One region of the Bradyrhizobium sp. 521_C7_N1_3 genome, then DNA from elsewhere that is predicted to be linked to it. Evidence: predicted binding sites of a transcription regulator. Region 1 holds the regulator's gene; each other region holds the start of a gene.

Region 1 (2,875 bases):
CGGGCTTCGAGGTTTATGTGGTGGAGGACGCCTGCCGCGGCATCGACACGCAGGGGTCGCTCGCAAAAGCCTGGGCCGACATGGCCAAGGCCGGCGTGAAGCGGATCCAGTCCGCGGATATCGCGGTGAGCGCGTAAGCATTTCGCGCTGTCATTCCGGGGCGGCTCGAAGAGCCGAACCCGGAATGATGCCAGAACTCAGTTCGACTCGTTGCTGTTCGCCGCGGCCGCAGCCTTGGTGCCGCCCTTGGCGACACCGACCAGCGCGGGGCGCAGCACGCGCTCGCCGATGGTGTAGCCGGCCTGCATGACCTGCACGACGGTGCCCGCAGGCACCGATGCATCCGGCACCTCGTACATCGCCTGCTGGAAGTTCGGGTCGAATTTCTGGCCCTGCGGATCGAACCTCTTCACGCCGTGCTTTTCCAGCGCGTTGAGCAGCGAGCGCTCGGTGAGTTCGACGCCCTCGATCAGCGAGGTCAGGCCGGGATCGGCCGCGGCACGGGCCTCGGCCGGAACGGCATCGAGCGCACGCTGGAGATTGTCGGCGATGTCGAGCACGTCGCGGGCAAAGCCGGTGATGCCGTAGAGCCGGGCGTCGGCGACCTCCTTGGTGGTGCGCTTGCGCAGATTTTCCATCTCGGCCAGCGTCCGCAGCATGCGGTCACGCGCCTCGGCGACTTCCTTCTGCAACAGCTCGACCGAGCCGGGCTCCGGATCGTCGGGCATGATGTAGGGTTTTGACACCACGGGCTCGTCGGTCGGTGGGGTCGTGTCGTCGGGCTGCCGGTCTCGATCGGTCATCGGCTCTCTTCTCGAACTCGTCTCAAGGGATTGTTGGCCCGGATATCGTGCCTAAGCTGACGAAAATCAAGCGCCCGTGATCGGAGGAAACGCCGGTCAGCCCCCCAGGAGGCGGCTGACGATGCGTGCGGCGTAGTCCACGGTCGGGATCACGCGGGCATAATTCAGCCGCGTCGGCCCGATCACGCCCAAAACGCCGACGATGTGGCCGGCGGCATCCCGATAGGGCGAGATGATGGTGGAGGAGCCTGACAAGGAAAACAGCTTGTTCTCCGAACCGATGAAGATCCGCACGCCCTCGGCGGTCTCGGCGCGCCCCAGAAGGTCGATCACGCCGCGCTTGGTCTCGAGATCGTCGAACAACAGGCGAACACGCTCCAGATCCTCCAGCGCGTGCAGATCCTCGAGCAGATTGGCGTGGCCGCGAACGATGAGCTGGCGGTCCTCGTTCTCGCCGCCGGACCAGCTGGCAATCCCGGCCGAAATCACCTTTTGCGTCAGCTGATCGAGCTCGGCACGGGCTTCGCCGAGCGCGGTTTCGAGCTCGAGCCGCGCCTCGGCCAGCGTGCGGCCGCGGATCCGCGCATTGAGGAAATTACCGGCTTCCGTGAGCGCCGAGGAGGGAACTCCCGGCGGCAGAGACAGCACGCGGTTTTCGACCTGACCATCCTCGCCGACCAGGATCACCAGTGCTTTCTCGGGTTCCAGCCGGACGAATTCGATGTGTTTCAGCCGCGCATTGGATTTCGGGGTCAGCACGACCGCTGCGGCGCGGGTGAGACCGGACAGCCGCGTCAGCGCCTGGTCCAGCGCCGCCTCGACCGATTGTGCCTGACCGACGGAGGTGAGCTGGCTCTGGATCGACTGCCGCTCGGCGTCATTGAGGTCGCCGACCTGCATCAGGGCATCGACGAAGAAGCGCAGGCCGAGTTCCGTCGGCAAGCGGCCGGCGGAGGTGTGGGGCGCATAGATCAGGCCGAGCTGTTCCAGGTCGGCCATGACATTACGAACCGAGGCCGGCGACAGCGGCATCGCGATCAGCCGCGAAATATTGCGCGAGCCGACCGGCTCGCCGGTCGCGAGATAGCTTTCGACAATTTGACGAAAGATGTCGCGGGAACGCTCGTTGAGCTGGGCGAGGCCTGCGCGCGGCGCGATCAGATGGATCGGATCGTGATGGGCCACGGACGGTAACTCCTCTCAGACGCTTATAATTTGTCCATCCCGGAGGGTTCTGACAAGCGTGGCGTTTGCGGGGTGGAAAACCCGGGGTGAAAAAGCCTTGCCGCCCACCCTCACCCCACCTACAAGCACCGCGAATAGCCCTTTTCCGAGAGTTTTGGAGGATTTCCCATGCGGCCAAGCCGCCGTGCGCCCGACGAATTGCGCCCCGTGACGCTGGAGCGCGGCGTGGTCAAATATGCGGAAGGCTCCTGCCTGGTGAAATTCGGCGACACCCATGTGCTGGTCACCGCCACGCTGGAAGACCGCCTGCCGCCGTGGCTGAAGGGTCAGGGCCGCGGCTGGGTCACTGCCGAATACGGCATGCTGCCGCGCGCGACCTCCGAACGCACCCGCCGCGAGGCCTCCGCCGGCAAGCAAAGCGGCCGCACCGTCGAGATTCAGCGCCTGATCGGCCGCTCGCTTCGCACCATCGTCGATCTCGAAGCGCTCGGTGAGCGCCAGATCACGGTCGATTGCGACGTGCTCCAGGCCGACGGCGGCACGCGCACGGCCTCGATCACCGGTGCCTGGGTCGCGCTCGCCGATTGCATCAACTGGATGAAGGCGCGCAACATGATCAAGGCCAAGGTGCTGCGCGACAACGTCGCCGCGATCTCCTGCGGTATCTACAACGGCACGCCCGTGCTCGACCTCGACTATGCCGAGGATTCGGAAGCCCAGACCGACGCCAATTTCGTCATGACCGGCGATGGCCGCATCATCGAGGTGCAGGGCACCGCGGAACGCGAACCGTTCACACAGGACGAGTTCCTCGCGCTGATGGCGCTGGCCCAGAAGGGCATCGCGCGGCTCGTGGACTTGCAGAAACTGGCCGTGGCGTAGTCAAT
Region 2 (2,875 bases), 9.1 Mb from region 1:
CGCCGACGCGGATCACCGCGACGCCGCCGGCGAGCTTGGCGAGGCGCTCCTGGAGCTTCTCACGGTCGTAGTCCGAGGTGGTCTCCTCGATCTGGGCCTTGATCTGGCCGACGCGGGCCTCGATCTCCGGCTTCTTGCCGGCGCCCTTGACGATCGTGGTGTTCTCCTTGTCGATCACGACCTTGCCGGCACGACCGAGCATTTTCACCGTGACGTTCTCGAGCTTGATGCCGAGGTCTTCGGAGATGAGCTGGCCGCCGGTGAGGATCGCGAGGTCCTCGAGCATGGCCTTGCGGCGGTCGCCGAAGCCCGGCGCCTTGACGGCGGCGACCTTCAGGCCGCCACGCAGGCGGTTGACGACCAGGGTCGCCAGCGCCTCGCCCTCGACGTCCTCGGCGACGATGACGAGCGGCTTACCCGACTGCACCACGGCTTCCAGCACCGGCAGCATGGCCTGCAGGCCGGACAGCTTCTTCTCGTGCAGGAGGATGTAGGCGTCCTCGAGCTCGGCGGTCATCTTCTCGGCGTTGGTGACGAAGTAGGGCGACAGATAGCCGCGGTCGAACTTCATGCCCTCGACGATGTCGACCTCGGTGTCGAGCGACTTGTTCTCCTCGACGGTGATGACGCCCTCGTTGCCGACCTTCTGCATCGCCTGGGCGATCATCTTGCCGATGGCGGCATCGCCGTTGGCCGAGATGGTGCCGACCTGGGCGACCTCGGAGGAGGCGGCGACCGGCTTGGCGCGCTTCTCGATGTCCTTGATCACCGCCGTGACCGCGGTGTCGATGCCGCGCTTGAGGTCCATCGGGTTCATGCCGGCGGCAACCGCCTTGGCGCCTTCGCGCACGATGGCCTGGGCCAGCACGGTCGCGGTGGTGGTGCCGTCGCCCGCGGTGTCGTTGGTCTTGGAGGCGACTTCGCGCAGCATCTGCGCGCCCATGTTCTCGAACTTGTCCTCGAGCTCGATCTCCTTGGCGACGGTGACGCCGTCCTTGGTGATGCGGGGGGCGCCGAAGCTCTTCTCGATGACGACGTTGCGGCCCTTCGGACCGAGCGTCACCTTGACGGCGTTGGCGAGAATGTCGACGCCGCGCAGCATGCGTTCGCGCGCGTCTCCGGAAAACTTGACGTCTTTGGCAGCCATTTCTTCAATCCCTCATGTTTCGTGACGTGTCTGCCGCTTGCGGAATGACCGAATGCCCGGATCGCGCGATCCGGGCATGACATTCAGCGGCTGTTCAGGCTGACGGCCTTAGGCCATGACACCCATGATGTCCGACTCCTTCATGATCAGGAGCTCTTCGTTGTCGATCTTGACCTCGGTGCCCGACCACTTGCCGAACAGCACGCGGTCGCCGACCTTGAGGTCGATCGGGATCAGCTTGCCGGCCTCGTCGCGGCCACCGGGGCCGACGGCGACGACCTCGCCCTGGGACGGCTTTTCCTTGGCGGTGTCCGGAATGATGATGCCGCCCTTGGTCTTTTCCTCGGCGTCGATACGTTTGACCACGACACGGTCATGCAGCGGACGAAATTTGGATTTAGCCATGACGTTTCCCTTTGGAGGCTCGCTTCGGAAGGAATGGAAGTGGGTAGGGCGGCGTCCGTCCACCCTCTTGCCGAGGATCGAACGGCGCGCTTAGCAATCGGGCTTTCCGAGTGCTAATAGTGCGCCCGGAAATATGGCTTGGCCGCGATCCTGTCAAGCAAGGGTGGTTAAGCGATTGGTGAGGCGGATATAGGATCGTGTCTAGAGAAACTTATTGGTCGCGCTGGCGTATAAAGGACGTCATTGCTCCGACAGCGGTTTTGCGCTTGGCTGCGGCAGGGATGCGGTCGGGGTCTCGTTTGGGGGACGGTTTGCTCGGGGGAATGTCATGATCAGTTCAGCTCACGCACGCACGGTTGCCAATCTGGCGGCCGCCTCCTGCCTGGCGCTGCTGCTTGGCGCCTGCGGCGGCGGTATGAGCCTGCCGTCGTTCTCATCGTCGCCGCCGCCCGAGGCCGAGCCCGGCGCGGGTCCGGAAATGCCGGCGAGCATCCGCGCCGACGAGATCGTCGGCCGCTGGGGTCTCGCCTCGTTCCAGAACCCGGCCGACCGCGCCCGCACCGAGGCCGCGGCCCGGGCGCAGTGCAAGAACCCCTACGTGATCACCGCCGGTTCCTCCGGCGGCGTGATCATGCATCTCGCCGACCAGGCGACGCCGCAGGAGCTGCGGTTGAAGGGCTCGCCCAGCGGCAAGAACTACATCGGCCCGGCGGGTCCCACCCCCGGCGAGCAGGACCGCGAGATCGTCTCCTTCGACGGCCGCGTCCTGATCACCCGCTTCATCGACAAGGACGCCGCCACTCGTTACGGCAACATGGTCTACGTCCGCTGCGCGCCGAGGGCGTAGTTTCTCGACTTCGTCATGCCCCGGCTTGACCGGGGCATCCAGTACGCCGCGGCCTCTCGGCTCAATCACCACCGCCTCTGGAATACTGGATCGTCCGCCTTCGCGGACGATGACAGCGGAGGGGACGCTCCAAAAACAAAAAACGCCGGCTCTCGCCGGCGTTTTGTTTTTCCGTGATGCCGCGCCCGATCAGTCGAACAGCGCGTCGATGTCGTCCTGCGAGGCGTGGCCGACGTCGCCGGCGAGCTTGGGGCCGTTGAGGAGCTTTTCGTCCTCGCTGCGGGTGTCGGCCGGCGCGGGCACATGGGCCTTGATCGCGTCGACGCCGCCCCAGATCTCCATCATCGCATTGATGTGCTGCTCGATGAACTTCATCGTGGTCATGACCTTGCTGATGCGCTGGCCGGTCAGGTCCTGGAAGTTGCAGGCTTCGAAGATCGAGATGACGCGTTCCTGGATGTCGTCGGCGAGCCGCT
Region 3 (2,875 bases), 8.4 Mb from region 1:
GTTCCGCGGCCGCGGCATTCTCGGTACTGGAAGGATTGGCGCTTCGGATCGCCCCGCGATCGAGCGAATGGCGCTTAATGCCGACATGTGCGACTATATAGAATGGTCAAAAAGAAAGGTCGAAGGCCAACGTCGGGAGAAGAAATGGCAACCGCTCTCGACCGTTGGGACGAGGAAGGCGGAGCGCAGGAGTTGGCGTGGCCTTTACCCTATGAAGCCAGCGATTTGCGCGATGTGGAGCGCAGAGTCCTGGAATGTCTGGGTGCCGCCCTTGTCAGCGAATGGAATGATCTGCCTACTGACGTCCAGCGCAGGCTCTTCGAGCACGCGGCCTCGGGCAAATCGCACGACGCCACCGTGTTGAAGACGCGGATCGCCCGTTTCCTGCATGATCATAAAGGTGCTTCGGGTGGGCGCTAACACGACTTTGGCAGATTTATTCACGCCTTGCTCTTCGCTGACCTGTGTTCTGCAGTATCCGTATCGCGGATCTGATGGCTGAAGAATGAGAGCGACGATGGCGGGACGCGCGGCTGGCAGGTTGGGCTGAGGTGGTGGCCGTCGATTCATTTTTGCGCCCCGTCTTGGCAATGCGGAAGTGCTGCAAGAAGGCGTAAGCAATCATCGTCATAAGAGCGTGACGATGAAGACCGTGCCAGAACCGTCCCATCGCGCCATGACGGTTGTAGCCAACCGCTGCAAGTCTATCTCGGCTGGTAGATTTGCGAGATAGCATTTCTTCTCTCCGAGTCGCGATGCTTGCCGATCGCCAACTCGCATTTTTTCACTTGGCATCAGCAAGCATTTCGTCCGCCGGCATCTATACAAATCCGCGATGTGTATTGCCTTGTGTTTGGTGACTTCGCAGCCATCTCATGATAAAGAGATAGCTAATCTCGGCACAGAGAGCACTGTAAACGGATTGCTTCACTATCGCGCCGATGCAAAGCCGTTTCTGAAGGATAGCCGATCATGACCATGCGCTCCCGACGCGAAACGGTCACCTTCAAGCATCCCTTCCGGATCAAGGGCATCGACCGCCTCCTGCCTCCGGGTGCCTACGAGGTCATCACCGATGAGGAGATGATCGAAGGATTGTCGTTCGAGGCGTTTCGCCGGGTTGCCACTATGATCACGGTGCCGGCGGCGCCGCCGCGCACTTCAACGGTGGAGAGGATTTCCATCAACCCGGTCGATTTGGCTGACGCTCAGCGCATTGATGCCGACGCGCCTCGTGAGTGACGAGCCACTCGATCTCGACAAGCACCGCTGAATGGCTGCACAAGAAGCGACCGACGTCCGGCGCATTCTGGCGCACGTCGAGAACAACGCAATGCCCCTGCGCGATGGGAAGCTTTCTTAAATCTGATGATGCGGCGTCCAACGACTTTCGCACCACACAGCTGGCCTTCACCGGATCCTTAGCCGCCGCGGTCTTGGCAGCTATTTCGTGTTGCTCTGAGCAGAATATCGTTTCGGGACGGTCTTGTACGTCCCCTTGCGGCGGCTTATGTGCTGATTAGCACTCTCTGGCCACGACTGCCATTTCGTCCAAAGCAACAACAACAAGAAAACAGGAGGACAGCATGAAATTCCGTCCGCTTCACGACCGCGTTGTGGTCAAGCGCATTGAGGCCGAAGACAAAACCGCTGGTGGCATCATCATTCCGGACACTGCCAAGGAAAAACCTTCGCAGGGCGAGATCACGGCGGTTGGCCCAGGCGGCCGAGATGAATCCGGCAAACTGATTCCCATCGATCTCAAGGTTGGCGACCGCGTCCTGTTCGGCAAGTGGTCAGGCACCGACGTCAAGCTCGATGGTCAGGAACTACTGATCATGAAGGAAAGCGACATTATGGGCGTTCTCACTGAGCTGCCCGCCGCCAAGAAGAAGGTCGCATAGACGCCAGCCAATTTTCCTTATCCTGAGCTGCAGCCCGCGTCTCGAAGGACGAGGCCTGCAAATTCAAGTCCCGCCACTTAAGGGCTCGTCCAGTCGCACGGTCCTTGGATCTGACCAGTTGAAAACGGAGATCATTATGTCGGCCAAAGAAGTTAAGTTCGGCGTCGACGCCCGCGACAGGATGTTGCGCGGTGTTGAAATTCTCAACAATGCGGTTAAGGTCACGCTCGGGCCCAAGGGCCGGAACGTCGTGCTCGACAAGTCGTTCGGCGCCCCCCGCATCACCAAAGACGGCGTCACTGTCGCCAAGGAGATCGAGCTTGAGGACAAGTTCGAGAACATGGGCGCGCAGATGGTGCGAGAAGTTGCCTCCAAATCGGCAGATGCAGCTGGCGATGGCACCACCACCGCGACCGTGCTCGCGGCTGCGATCGTCCGTGAAGGCGCGAAGGCGGTTGCCGCCGGTATGAACCCGATGGACCTGAAGCGCGGTATCGACCTCGCGGTGGAAGCCGTGGTCGCCGATCTCGTGAAGAACTCCAAAAAGGTCACCTCGAACGAGGAGATCGCCCAGGTCGGCACCATCTCGGCCAACGGCGACGCGGAGATCGGCAAGTTCCTCTCCGACGCCATGAAGAAGGTCGGCAACGAGGGTGTCATCACCGTCGAGGAAGCCAAGTCGCTCGAGACCGAGCTCGACGTCGTCGAGGGCATGCAGTTCGACCGCGGCTACATCTCGCCGTACTTCGTCACCAACGCCGACAAAATGCGCGCCGAAATGGAAGACGCCTACGTCCTCATCCACGAAAAGAAGCTATCTCAGTTGAATGAACTGCTTCCGCTGCTGGAAGCCGTCGTCCAGAGTGGCAAGCCGCTTGTGATTATCGCGGAAGACGTCGAGGGCGAAGCGCTCGCGACCCTGGTCGTGAACCGCCTCCGCGGCGGTCTGAAGGTCGCGGCCGTGAAGGCTC
Region 4 (2,875 bases), 6.6 Mb from region 1:
GATGCCGAGATCTTCCGAGATCGCCTGGCCGCCGGTCAGGATCGCGATGTCCTGCAGCATGGCCTTGCGGCGATCGCCGAAGCCCGGAGCCTTGACGGCCGCGACCTTCAGGCCGCCACGGAGGCGGTTCACGACCAGGGTCGCGAGCGCTTCGCCTTCGACGTCCTCGGCGACGATGACCAGCGGCTTGCCGGTCTGCACCACGGCCTCGAGCAGCGGCAGCAGCTCGTTCAGCGAGGAGAGCTTCTTCTCGTTGATGAGGATGTAGGCGTCGTCCATTTCAACGCGCATCTTGTCGGCGTTGGTGACGAAGTAGGGCGAGATGTAGCCGCGGTCGAACTGCATGCCCTCGACGACGTCGAGCTCGGTCTCAAGCGACTTGGCTTCCTCGACGGTGATGACACCCTCGTTGCCGACCTTCTTCATGGCGTCGGCGAGGAACTTGCCGATCTCCGCGTCGCCGTTGGCCGAGATGGTGCCGACCTGGGCGATCTCGTCGTTCGAGGTGACCTTCTTGGAGTTCTTGACGAGGTCCGCAACGACGGCTTCGACCGCGAGGTCGATACCGCGCTTGAGGTCCATCGGGTTCATGCCGGCGGCAACCGACTTGGCGCCTTCGCGCACGATCGCCTGGGCGAGCACGGTGGCGGTGGTGGTGCCGTCGCCGGCCGCGTCAGCGGACTTCGAAGCGACTTCGCGCACCATCTGCGCGCCCATGTTCTCGAACTTGTCCTCGAGCTCGATCTCCTTGGCGACGGTGACGCCGTCCTTGGTGATGCGGGGAGCGCCGAACGACTTGTCGAGCACGACGTTGCGGCCCTTCGGACCGAGCGTGACCTTCACCGCGTTGGCGAGGATGTCGACGCCGCGAAGCATCTTGTCGCGCGCATCGACGGAGAATTTGACTTCTTTAGCTGCCATCTGGATTTTTCCTTGAGGGGTGTGGCTGGGTGAGAGAGGGGGCTCTTAGGCCGCCTTCTTCTTGGAAGCGGGGACGTCGAGGACGCCCATGATGTCGCTTTCCTTCATGATCAGCAGATCGACGCCGTCGATCTTGACTTCAGTGCCGGACCACTTGCCGAACAGCACGCGGTCGCCGACCTTCAGGTCGATCGGGATCAGCTTGCCGGCTTCGTCGCGGCCACCGGGACCAACGGCGACGACTTCGCCCTGGGAGGGCTTTTCCTTGGCAGTGTCGGGAATGATGATGCCGCCAGCGGTCTTCTCTTCTGCGTCGATGCGCTTGACCACGACGCGGTCGTGAAGCGGACGGAATTTCATGCAGTCCTCCTAAGTATTTGCACGAGTTGGGAATTTTTGGTCGTTAGCAGTCTGTGCCCGCGAGTGCTAGCACAGGCGAGGCTGAAATAGGACAGGAATTTTGCGGGGGCAAGGGCTTCTAGCAGAAAAATCGGCACTCTGAAGGCCCGGGTGCCAGAATCTCTTTACCATCGTTAACCGGCCTTGGAGGCCCCTTCGAGGCCCCTTGGATGACCGTATTAGCACGGAGCCGCCTCTGCTGCTAAAGCATTGAATTTCAACAACTTGTTAAACTTTTAGGCTTGAGATGAATTGTCAGTTTGCGTCACATTTCTCTCATGTGAGCGCATCAGTTCCGGGTGGCTCGTAAGGCGCACACCGACCAAGCCGCCCCTTGAATGCGCTCCTGCAAAGGAGGTTGGCATGGGCTTGCGGAGTGGGGGCGTTTCCGAGGATTTCCGGAAACAGCTTTTGGGTTACGGGCTGACGACGGCGCAAATTCTCTATCGGATGCCCGATCATCCCTCGCTTCTCCAGACCTACGTCTGGCAGAACTACGACATGTTTCCGAAATTTCCGGCGCTGAAGGATTTCCTGGCGTTCTGGCAGGAGAAGCTCGACGGTCCGCTTTATTCGGTCACCGTCGCGCATTCCAAGCTGATCAAGCCGGCCGAGCTGCGCGCCGTGGATGGCGTGTTCCGGCTGCATTGAGGCGAGCACCGGACTCGTAGGGTGGGCAAAGGCGCGCCCGCGCGCCGTGCCCACCGTCTCTCCGCGATTGCGTCTGGCAATGGTGGGCACGCTTTCGCTTTGCCCACCCTACGGTATCTCGTTCTGTGCTAGCCTCCGCCCATAACAACAGGGAGGCGGCCCATGGCCAAGAAAACAAAATCGCGCAGCGCGGCCCAGGCCGCGGTGAAGAAGCGGAGCGGAGCCAAGGCCGCGGCACGATCCTCGGCGCGCAAGGCGGTGAAGGCGAAGGCGCGCACGACACCGGCAAAGGCCGCTCCGAAACAACCCGCGCGTCCCAAGCAGCGCATCGCCATCAGCCATCACCGCGAGGAAGACTTCAAGGCCGACGGCCTGCGCGCCTACGCCAAGTATCGCGATCTCGGCATCGCCGAAGCAAGCCACGGCCTCGCGCAAGCCCACGTGATCCGCCTGCAAGGCCCCTGCGATCCGAACGAGGTGTCGAAGCTGCACTTCCACGACGTCGAATTCCAGATGGTCTACGTGCTCAAGGGCTGGGTGAAGACCTACATGGACGGGCAGGGCGAGACCTTGATGAAGGAAGGCAGCGCCTGGACCCAGCCGCCGAAGATCAAGCACATGATCCTGGACTATTCGGATGACGTGGAGCTGCTGGAGGTGATCCTGCCGGCGGAGTTCAAGACGGTGGAGTTGAAGGCCTGATGTCATTCCGGGGCGCGCGCAGCGCGAGCCCGGAATCCATTTCTCCGCATGTGCTGACGCCCGATGGATTCTCAGGTGCGCAATTGCGCACCGTAGCTCGCCGCTTCGCTTCGCTCGCAATGACGATAGGAGAGAGCCTAACTCAACACCCCCACCACCGCGCCCATCAAACACGTCGTCAGCGTCCCCGACACGATCGACT

The links. The regulator HrcA, encoded in region 1, represses chaperone genes, less so after heat shock. The targets are predictions, from matches to a motif close to GTTAGCACTCNCNNNNNGNGAGTGCTAAC.
Region 2: the regulator HrcA is predicted to act here: its motif matches at 1,642-1,670, upstream of AB7008_RS44225 (co-chaperone GroES).
Region 3: the regulator HrcA is predicted to act here: its motif matches at 1,519-1,547, upstream of AB7008_RS40605 (co-chaperone GroES).
Region 4: the regulator HrcA is predicted to act here: its motif matches at 1,324-1,352, upstream of AB7008_RS32220 (co-chaperone GroES).

What each region holds. Positions count from the first base shown of each region.
Region 1 is NZ_CP197232.1:225,296-228,170, forward strand. It holds gene pncA (bifunctional nicotinamidase/pyrazinamidase) at 1-137, shown strand, start outside; gene grpE (nucleotide exchange factor GrpE) at 198-803, opposite strand; gene hrcA (heat-inducible transcriptional repressor HrcA) at 900-1,988, opposite strand; gene rph (ribonuclease PH) at 2,157-2,870, shown strand.
Region 2 is NZ_CP197232.1:9,316,189-9,319,063, reverse strand. It holds gene groL (chaperonin GroEL) at 1-1,147, opposite strand, end outside; gene AB7008_RS44225 (co-chaperone GroES) at 1,256-1,552, opposite strand; gene AB7008_RS44220 (hypothetical protein) at 1,881-2,399, shown strand; gene AB7008_RS44215 (protein phosphatase CheZ) at 2,589-2,875, opposite strand, start outside.
Region 3 is NZ_CP197232.1:8,621,262-8,624,136, reverse strand. It holds gene AB7008_RS40620 (hypothetical protein) at 145-420, shown strand; partial or broken gene AB7008_RS40615 (IS701 family transposase) at 437-786, opposite strand; gene AB7008_RS40610 (hypothetical protein) at 973-1,242, shown strand; gene AB7008_RS40605 (co-chaperone GroES) at 1,587-1,904, shown strand; gene groL (chaperonin GroEL) at 2,041-2,875, shown strand, end outside.
Region 4 is NZ_CP197232.1:6,817,526-6,820,400, reverse strand. It holds gene groL (chaperonin GroEL) at 1-921, opposite strand, end outside; gene AB7008_RS32220 (co-chaperone GroES) at 967-1,281, opposite strand; gene AB7008_RS32215 (usg protein) at 1,684-1,971, shown strand; gene AB7008_RS32210 (cupin domain-containing protein) at 2,134-2,673, shown strand; gene AB7008_RS32205 (NupC/NupG family nucleoside CNT transporter) at 2,811-2,875, opposite strand, start outside.